One region of the Peribacillus sp. FSL E2-0159 genome, then DNA from elsewhere that is predicted to be linked to it. Evidence: predicted binding sites of a transcription regulator. Region 1 holds the regulator's gene; each other region holds the start of a gene.
The links. Region 1 encodes LexA, which represses DNA repair genes until DNA is damaged. Its sites were predicted from a motif close to CGAACATATGTTCG; they were not measured.
Positions count from the first base shown of each region.

Region 1 (2,212 bases):
TTATTGAAAGGTTATACAAAATAAGTTTTGAAGATTTTCAGAGTTCAATTTAAAATCCATAAATCCATTAATTTTTGGATTGACGGCTTTTTCTGTAATGGTTTAATAAAACGCGGAGAGAGCCACTTTAGGCATGTTATCCATAGTAAACAATTTTCTGAACTTTCTTTGTTGGACAAGCTGTAACCTTTCCCATAGTTTAGAATACGATAAGAATGAAGATAAACAGTAAATAATAAAGTGTTTCTAATAATGGGGAGTTCTTATGAGCAAGGAAACGTTTATTAAGGAAATTGCTCCTTATGCCCAGAAAATTCAAAAGGAATTTAAAATTTTACCTTCTGTTGTCATTGCACAAGCTTGTTTGGAGAGTGGATATGGGACAAGCTTGTTAGCAAATCAAGGAAAAAATATATTTGGTACAAAAGGTGACTTTAAGGGAGAGTCTGTCATTATTCAAACAATGGAATATGTCAACGGTGTGCCCGTTCAAGTATGGAACAAATTCAGAAAATACCCAACTGGAAGAAAGTCTTAGAGATCTTGCCAATCTATATGAAATGGGGACTTCGTGGAATAGAAGTCTATATACAGCTGTAATTGGAGAAAAAGATTACAAAAAAGCACTCAAAGCAATATTCGATGCGGGTTACGCCTCGGACCCGAAATATATAGAAAAACTGGTAAACCTAATCGAAACAAGCGATTTAACTAAATATGACGCAAACATCGAAGAGGTTTATCATATTGTCAAAAAGGGGGATTCAGTCTCTGGGCTTGCAAAGGCATATGGTTCAACACAAGTACAGATTCAGCAGTGGAATGGCTTGGTCGATCTAAACCTTATAAAAGTGAACCAAAGTTTAGAGTAAAATGAAATTTAACTGGGAGCGGTAATTTACCGCTCTCCTTTTTTAGTTGAAATAGGTTTCTTTCGAAAGTACATATATCAAGACAGTCAATAATATCCTTTCATCCGATATAAAGGATGTTAATATTCCCATGAAAAATTGATTCTATTAAAAATATCTCAAAATCTACTCTTCCATATGCATATTGAGAGAATCTGGGACATAAATTAAACAAACAAAAAAAAAGCGCGGTTAGCGCTTTTAGTGTATTTGTCTATATAAGCCTATTACTTTTCCAAGTATCGAAACATCTCGTAAAATAATTGGTTCCATATTTGAGTTTTCAGGCTGAAGCCTTATGTAATCCGGTTCCTTAAAGAATCGTTTTACAGTGGCTTCATCATCTTCAGTCATGGCCACGACGATATCTCCATTATTGGCACTGCTTTGTTGTTTCACGATGACATAATCTCCATCATGAATTCCTGCTTCGATCATACTTTCACCCATGATTTCCAGCATGAATACATGGTCATCATGTGGAACCATGCTTTCAGGAAGCGGAAAGTATTCTTCTATGTTCTCAATGGCCGTTATAGGCATGCCCGCTGTTACTTTTCCAAGTAACGGCACGTTCACGACATTAACTTTGGGAATATTGTTCGCTTCCTCGGAATTCATTATTTCAATGGCCCTTGGCTTGGTTGGGTCACGTCTAATCAGGCCTTTACTTTCCAGGCGGGATAAATGTCCGTGTACTGTTGAACTTGATGCAAGTCCCACTGCTTCACCAATCTCCCGTACGGAAGGTGGATACCCTTTTTGTCGGACCTCTTCTTTAATGAAATCAAGAATATCTTGCTGCCGTTTTGATAGTTTAGTCATTTGTGCACCTCTTCCCCAATGTTCTTTGCTACATTATAGCATGGCCCCCAACTCTATACAAACATAAGTTCGAATTTTGTTGTTGACTGAAACAAACGTTCGTATTATAATTCGATCATAACATACGAACGAACATTCGCTTTGGAGGGAAAATAATTATGAAAAAATTATACAAAAATTATATTTATACGATTCTATTAGCGGGATCAGTATTCATCTTTTCAGTTTTATTCTCTTGTACATTGAACAATGATCAAAAAAAAGATTTCCTTTCTATAGAAGTAAGTGAAGGTGACACCCTTTGGGGAATTGCTGAAGAATATGAAGAAGCAAATTTGACAAAAAAAGAATTCATTGGTTGGATAGAAGAGCATAATGGAGTCAGGGCGGATTCGATTAAACCTGGTCAAGTCATCGTCATACCGGTTAAAGATGAGGAACTTGTCCAGAATTTGGCCAGTGAGCAGTAAGTAGTG
Region 1 covers NZ_CP152053.1:2,032,459-2,034,670, forward strand. Annotated here, with positions in the region: partial or broken gene NYE63_RS10050 (glucosaminidase domain-containing protein) at 266-647, shown strand; gene NYE63_RS10055 (LysM domain-containing protein) at 747-872, shown strand; gene lexA (transcriptional repressor LexA) at 1,113-1,736, opposite strand; gene NYE63_RS10065 (LysM peptidoglycan-binding domain-containing protein) at 1,895-2,206, shown strand.

Region 2 (2,212 bases), 190 kb from region 1:
AGCATGAACGGATCGATTCCAAGGTTCTTCGGTTCTACGGTATAGGTGAAGCTGAACTTGAAACGGTGATTGAAGATCTCCTTGTCAATCAAACGAATCCGACAATTGCTCCGCTTGCAGCCGAAGGGGAAGTGACGTTAAGGATCACCGCTAAAGACTCTTCTAAAGAAAAATGCGAAGAGCTTATTTTAGAAGCGGAAAAAGAAATTCTTAGCAGAGTCGGCAAGTTCCATTATGGAAGTGATAATACTTCGCTAATAAAGGAACTTGTAAAAGAATTAACGGTCCGCAAGCTTTCAATCGCGGCAGCTGAAAGCTTGACCGGAGGGATGTTCCAAGAACAGCTGACAACCATCCCGGGTGCCGGTAAAGTATTCAAAGGCGGAATTGTCTGCTATACGAATGATGCGAAGTCGAATGTCCTCGGCGTCAGTGATGATACGATATCTGAGCATGGGGTGGTCAGCGGTGAGTGTGCAATGGAAATGGCCTCTAATGTCCGGAGCAAGCTCGATGCGGATGTAGGCATAAGCTTTACGGGTGTTGCAGGGCCGGATGAACAAGAAGGCAAGCCTGTAGGGACAGTATTTATTGGCATTTCCTATCGGGATGGGAACACTCATTTCAAGGAGTTGAATCTTTCCGGAAGCAGGGCGCAAAACCGTATTCGGAGTGTGAAGTACGGCTGTCACTACCTATTAAGGGATTTATAATCGCTATAAGCAGAGCTTTTTACAGCTCTGCTTTTTATTTGGTCTGAGAAGTTTGTTTCTTGAAAAATAGGGAAAAAAGAAGAAAGTTAATTCAATGAAAATGTTTTTTTTAGGGAGTACGAGAAACGAAATGGGGATTTCCTTAAGATAAAACGCTTTTTTACAAAGAATATCCCGAAAGAAAAAAACGAATGAATGTTCGACTTTTTGCTTGGCAAAATAGTAAAAAGAGTATATAGTAAAGATAGGTTTTGAGACAGGATACAAACCTTGATCTCAAATAATTGCTAACGTAAGTACACCTTTAATCGGACAGCCGATTATTTGAATATAGAGGAGGAAATTGAGTGAGTGATCGTCAAGCGGCTTTAGATATGGCGTTAAAACAAATTGAAAAACAATTTGGTAAAGGTTCCATTATGAAACTTGGGGAACAGTCTGATCGTAGGATTTCAACGATTTCAAGCGGTTCTTTAGCATTGGACGTAGCATTGGGAGTGGGCGGATATCCAAGAGGCCGGGTCATTGAGATATATGGACCTGAAAGCTCCGGTAAAACGACTGTTGCTTTACATGCTATTGCAGAAGTACAAAAGACTGGCGGCACGGCTGCATTCATTGATGCAGAGCATGCCTTAGATCCAGCATATTCAGAAAAACTTGGTGTGAATATCGATGAGTTACTGCTTTCACAGCCTGATACGGGTGAACAAGCCTTAGAGATCGCTGAAGCGTTAGTTCGAAGTGGAGCGGTGGATATAATTGTCATTGACTCGGTGGCAGCACTTGTTCCTAAAGCTGAAATCGAAGGCGAAATGGGAGATTCCCATATGGGTCTTCAAGCCCGGATGATGTCTCAGGCACTAAGAAAACTATCAGGTGCCATTAATAAATCAAATACCATTGCCATTTTCATTAACCAAGTCCGTGAAAAAATCGGTGTTATGTTTGGGAATCCTGAAACGACTCCGGGAGGCCGGGCATTGAAGTTCTATTCAACTGTTCGTCTGGAAGTGCGTCGTGCGGAACAACTAAAACAAGGAAATGAAATTGTCGGTAATAAAACCAAAATCAAAGTTGTAAAAAACAAGGTTGCTCCACCATTCCGTCAAGCGGAAGTTGACATCATGTATGGTCAAGGGATTTCCCAGGAAGGTGAAATCATCGATATGGGTGCAGATCTTGATATCGTCCTTAAAAGCGGCTCGTGGTATTCATACAATGAAGAGCGTGTCGGACAAGGCCGCGAAAATGCGAAGCTGTTCTTGAAAGAAAATCAGGATATCGCTCAGGAAATTTCTCAGAAAATCAGAGATCACTATAATCTCGATGGCGAGCATGAATTACCACCAGAAGAAAATGAACCAGAAGAGCATTTTGAATTGCTTGATTAATGGTATTTGGAAAAGGCCTAAGCTTGTTCGCTTAGGCCTTTTCTATATATTTTGAGAAAAGTGTGAAATTTCCAGAGGTTTATATGGCATTGAAATCAGATTTAC
Region 2 covers NZ_CP152053.1:1,838,342-1,840,553, forward strand. Annotated here, with positions in the region: gene NYE63_RS09150 (competence/damage-inducible protein A) at 1-713, shown strand, start outside; gene recA (recombinase RecA) at 1,061-2,107, shown strand.
Region 2: the regulator LexA is predicted to act here: its motif matches at 902-915, upstream of recA (recombinase RecA).

Region 3 (2,212 bases), 1.8 Mb from region 1:
CCCTCCCTTCAAAGTCACCCTTACGCCTTATGCCCACCAAGCAGCCTGCTTCGGTAAACGGCTGTACCCGCTTCCGTATATGAAACTGCACGTAATAACGATTTGGCTCCATATTTATGGCGGATTCGATCAACCGTGTAACTCAATTCCCGCTTCTTCCAGCGCGAAGCATCAAATAAAGTCAGCTGCATTTCGTTATCATCCACAATATTCGAGAGTCTGACCTCTATGCTCCGAACCGTTTTTTGCTTATAGTTCTCATGAAAAAGCTCCAGGCACACTTTATATAACTCCATCGTAATGTTGGTCGATTCGCTAATCGAACGCGAACGATGGAAACCTCCGCCAAACTCATCCTTGCTGTAACCAATGCTTAGGCTCACCGTCCTTCCTGCCTTACGATGGGTGCGTGCCCTTCTTCCAACTTCTTCGCAAATTTCCAGCATGACCTGCTTTACCTCATGCTCCTCCTTATAATCCCGCAGCAGGATTTGACTTTTGCCGAAGCTGACCTGCCCTTCGATGATCGCTGCCCCCATATCAGATAAATCTATTCCCCACGCATGGTGGTAAAGCTGATTGCCCATAATTCCAAACTTCTCTTCAAGTAATTCAAGATCATAATTGGCAAGCTGCCCAACCGTAAATATTCCCATTCCATGAAGGGTTTTTTCTACGCGCCTGCCGATCCCCCACATTTCACGAAGCGGGGAAATCGGCCAAAGTTTGCTTGGCACATCCTCATACTTCCATTCGGCAATCCCTTTATGTTTGGCTTCCAAATCAAGGCAAAGTTTTGCCATAAGCATGTTCGGTCCAATTCCAATGGCACAGGGGAGCTGTAATTCCCGTTCGATTTCATCTTTTATCTTTTCAGCTATCATCCGGGCATCTCCCCATAAAGAAGCGGCACCATCGACTTTCACAAAACTTTCGTCCACACTATATACGTGAATCGCTTCTTTGGGCACATAACGGTTGAACAAGCGGGTGATTTCCGTCGAGACCCTTAAATAGGTCGCCATTTTAGGTTCAACGACCACAATCCTTGGATCATTCGGAATCTCAAACATCCGCGAACCTGTCTTGATGCCAAATTCCTTCTTCATCTTTGGAGAAGCCGCAAGCACAATGCTCCCTGTCCTCTTCAAATCACCAACCACCGCCAGATAACAATCAAGCGGGTCCAGACCAAGCATGACCGCTGAACAGCTTGCATAAAAACTTTTCATATCGATACACATAATTGATTGTTTCGGCATCGTCCCATAATCCATCATTTCTTCACCCTAACAAGAATATACGTTCGCTTTTATTATATTCATAACTTTAACCGAATATACGTTCTTATTCAATGGAAGTTTTCATACAAATTTCTACTTTTTATCGTAATTCCCTTGAAAAATATAATAAATACTAAAAATGGGTATAATACCAAATTTATACTATAATTCCAAATAGTTTTTTTGGAAAAGAATCAATTGGTAGCTTGAATAATTCTTAATGAGTCCTTATGCTTAGTTTTTTTAATTTTTTTCACCATTTTCAACAGGCTTTCGTCTACTTAAACTTTAGTCTTAATACTCATTTTTTGTAATGAAACTGTAACCAAAATTATGTCTAATTGTCATAATGGTATTGTAGGATAATATTGTTAAGAATAATAGAGAGATAGATAGAGAGGAAATGAAAATTATGAAGAAATGGATCGCTTCAGCTGCTGTTGCATCTGCCATGATGCTAACCCCACTGCAAGCCTTTGCCAATATTGGAGACCAAACCCTCAGACCCGGAATGACACATAGTGATGTCAAACAACTACAACAACTTTTAAAAACCAAAGGTTATTTCACATATTCAGGTTCACTGACTACATATTACGGCACCTATTCTGTATCCGCAGTAAAAAAATTCCAAAAAGCTAAAGGGTTAACTGCCGATGGAATTGCCGGCCGTGGCACATTTAATGCGCTTGGTGTTTATAAGGTCAATAATACAAGCTTGATCAGCTATGCAAAGACGTTAATAGGCAAACCCTACAAATGGGGCGGAACAACACCAACTGGATTCGACTGCTCAGGCTTCGTCTATTACGTATTCCAGAAATCACAAGGAATTACCTTACCGCGTACAACATCCTTGCTATATTCCAATACAGGATTAAAAGTATCTTCACCAGCTAAAGGTGATCTTGTATTCTTTGATACTTCTT
Region 3 covers NZ_CP152053.1:3,810,576-3,812,787, forward strand. Annotated here, with positions in the region: gene NYE63_RS18560 (UV damage repair protein UvrX) at 21-1,280, opposite strand; gene NYE63_RS18565 (NlpC/P60 family protein) at 1,696-2,212, shown strand, end outside.
Region 3: the regulator LexA is predicted to act here: its motif matches at 1,335-1,348, upstream of NYE63_RS18560 (UV damage repair protein UvrX).

Region 4 (2,212 bases), 730 kb from region 1:
CGGTTAACTGCCTGGGCGATCGTTACATCAGGTGACTGCTCAAACGTTTGTGCAGGTCGAATGGCAAAATAGGTTTCCAGATGATTCAGCCCCGGACTCTTTCCAAACCTTTCCGATCCTTTTAAGATTCGATCTTCTGAAATTGTTATGCCATTCCTCAATCCAGCCTGATAAAGGTGATGATAAAGATTTCCTGTTTGCCTGAACAATTGCAAATCATCCGGAGCATATTGTCTGTAGGGCTGATCTAACGTCAGCGAGATCGTTACACTCCTGCACAGCTTCATCATTTCTTCCACAATCAATAATTCCTGTGGAGTCAAGCTATAAAAACCATCGATATATATATCTGCATTCCTTATATATGAAGACTCTGCCATTTTTTCGATCAGCAAAGTGAAATAATCTTCGGAATCTAAATATTTGTTAACCATTTCATCCTCAAAAGCCTGATAGACCAATTCAAGATCATGCAGTTTATCCTGAATGCCGCTGCCGGCCTGTGAGGTTTCGGCCAAATAGTTTTGAATGTCATCAGGTTGGATGCAATACTGCTTGAACTCAGCCAGCATTAGCTCCATCTGTGCAATGAACCCCTGCTTATCGGCAGATCGACGAAACATCTTTAACTCTTCCTTTTTATCATCCATGATCTTCCGTATCAACATATTAACGCCAACACTGTCCAAATGTAGCCGGCTCATCCCCCCCGTTTCCTGAAGAACGCGCCAAGCAAGCCTGCTAAAACTGAAAACCTGTGTCCGAATCATTCCGGCAAGGCCTGGTGTTTTAATTAATTTATATTCAGATAGAAACGTCATCTGATCAGGAACGAGGTAGATAATTGGATTTCCTTCGGGATCTTCTGCCAATTTGGAGCGAATTTCGCCCAATATATTCGAAGTTTTCCCTGCACCCGATCTTCCCAGTAAAAAACGGAGTGACATCTCTTTTCCCCCTTACAACATAATATCTAGATCCATCATACCAGAAATACTTTCGTCTTTTTGACTAGGTTTCTGTATCCAATTAGATTTACTTTCTATTATTTTACCGTTTCCCTTTAAAAAACACCAATCGTGCGTTCGTGTTTTTCCCCAAAAGAAAAAGCCCTCATAATTTTTGGGCTTCCACAATCATTCACCTGTAAATTTATAACTGAATTCTTTGACCGGCCAATATCTAACATCCACTTTACCGACAACATTTTCAACCGGTATATAACCAAAGTGACGGCTGTCAGCACTTTCAAGACGATTATCACCCATGACAAAAAGCTTGCCCTCCGGAACTTTGGTCATGTCCGTCAATTCTTTTAATGTAAAATCACCCGTAAAGTCCTGTCCTGGGAAACCTTCCTTGAATTTCTCAAGATAAGGCTCATCCACCTTCTCACCATTTACGTAAAGCCAATCATCTTTATAACGAATTCGGTCGCCTGCAATCCCTATAACTCGCTTAACATAATCTTCATGTGAATTCGCATGAAAAACAATAATGTCAAAACGGTTGATATCATGAATCTGGTAATTGATTTTATTCACGACAAGTTTATTTCCATCTTCAAGGGTCGGCTGCATCGACTTCCCTTCAACATCATAGCTTGAAAAGAAAAATGTACGGATTAAGATGTAAATAACAAAAGCTATCATCGCTGGTTTTATCCAATCGGATAAAGAATTCTTGTTTGTTTTTTCCATCTAGTTCAACCCCTACTACATTTATATACTAATTTATTGTCCTTCTTCCCTCTTCATGCTTTTATTTAACCGGAATTCCAATCTTTTCCCCACATACCACAGGATAAAGATGACGATCCCGATAATGATCGTACGCAGAGGCTTATGAATTAAAGATACTAAATCGTAACCTACGAAGCTGATCGTAAAAATCATCACCGCTTTCCCTCCCACTACTGCAAGTCCATATTGCAAGGGACTGACTTTTGAAAGTCCTGCTACGATATTAACGATAGCCGAAGGTGTAAAAGGGAAGCAGAGCAATATGAACAAAGGACCGAATCCATGGGTTTCCACCCAAACCATCAACCTCTGCACCTGTTTATGCTTTTGCAAAAATCGGAAAAATCTCATTTGACCATATCTTCTAATAACCAAAAAGATTAAAAAAGAACCCGCTACCGCACCAATCCAAGAAAATAAAAATCCCCACCAGAGACCAAAAGCCGTTGCATTAGCAAGCACGAACACCA
Region 4 covers NZ_CP152053.1:1,304,449-1,306,660, reverse strand. Annotated here, with positions in the region: gene addB (helicase-exonuclease AddAB subunit AddB) at 1-947, opposite strand, end outside; gene lepB (signal peptidase I) at 1,137-1,700, opposite strand; gene NYE63_RS06510 (TVP38/TMEM64 family protein) at 1,734-2,212, opposite strand, start outside.
Region 4: the regulator LexA is predicted to act here: its motif matches at 1,075-1,088, upstream of addB (helicase-exonuclease AddAB subunit AddB).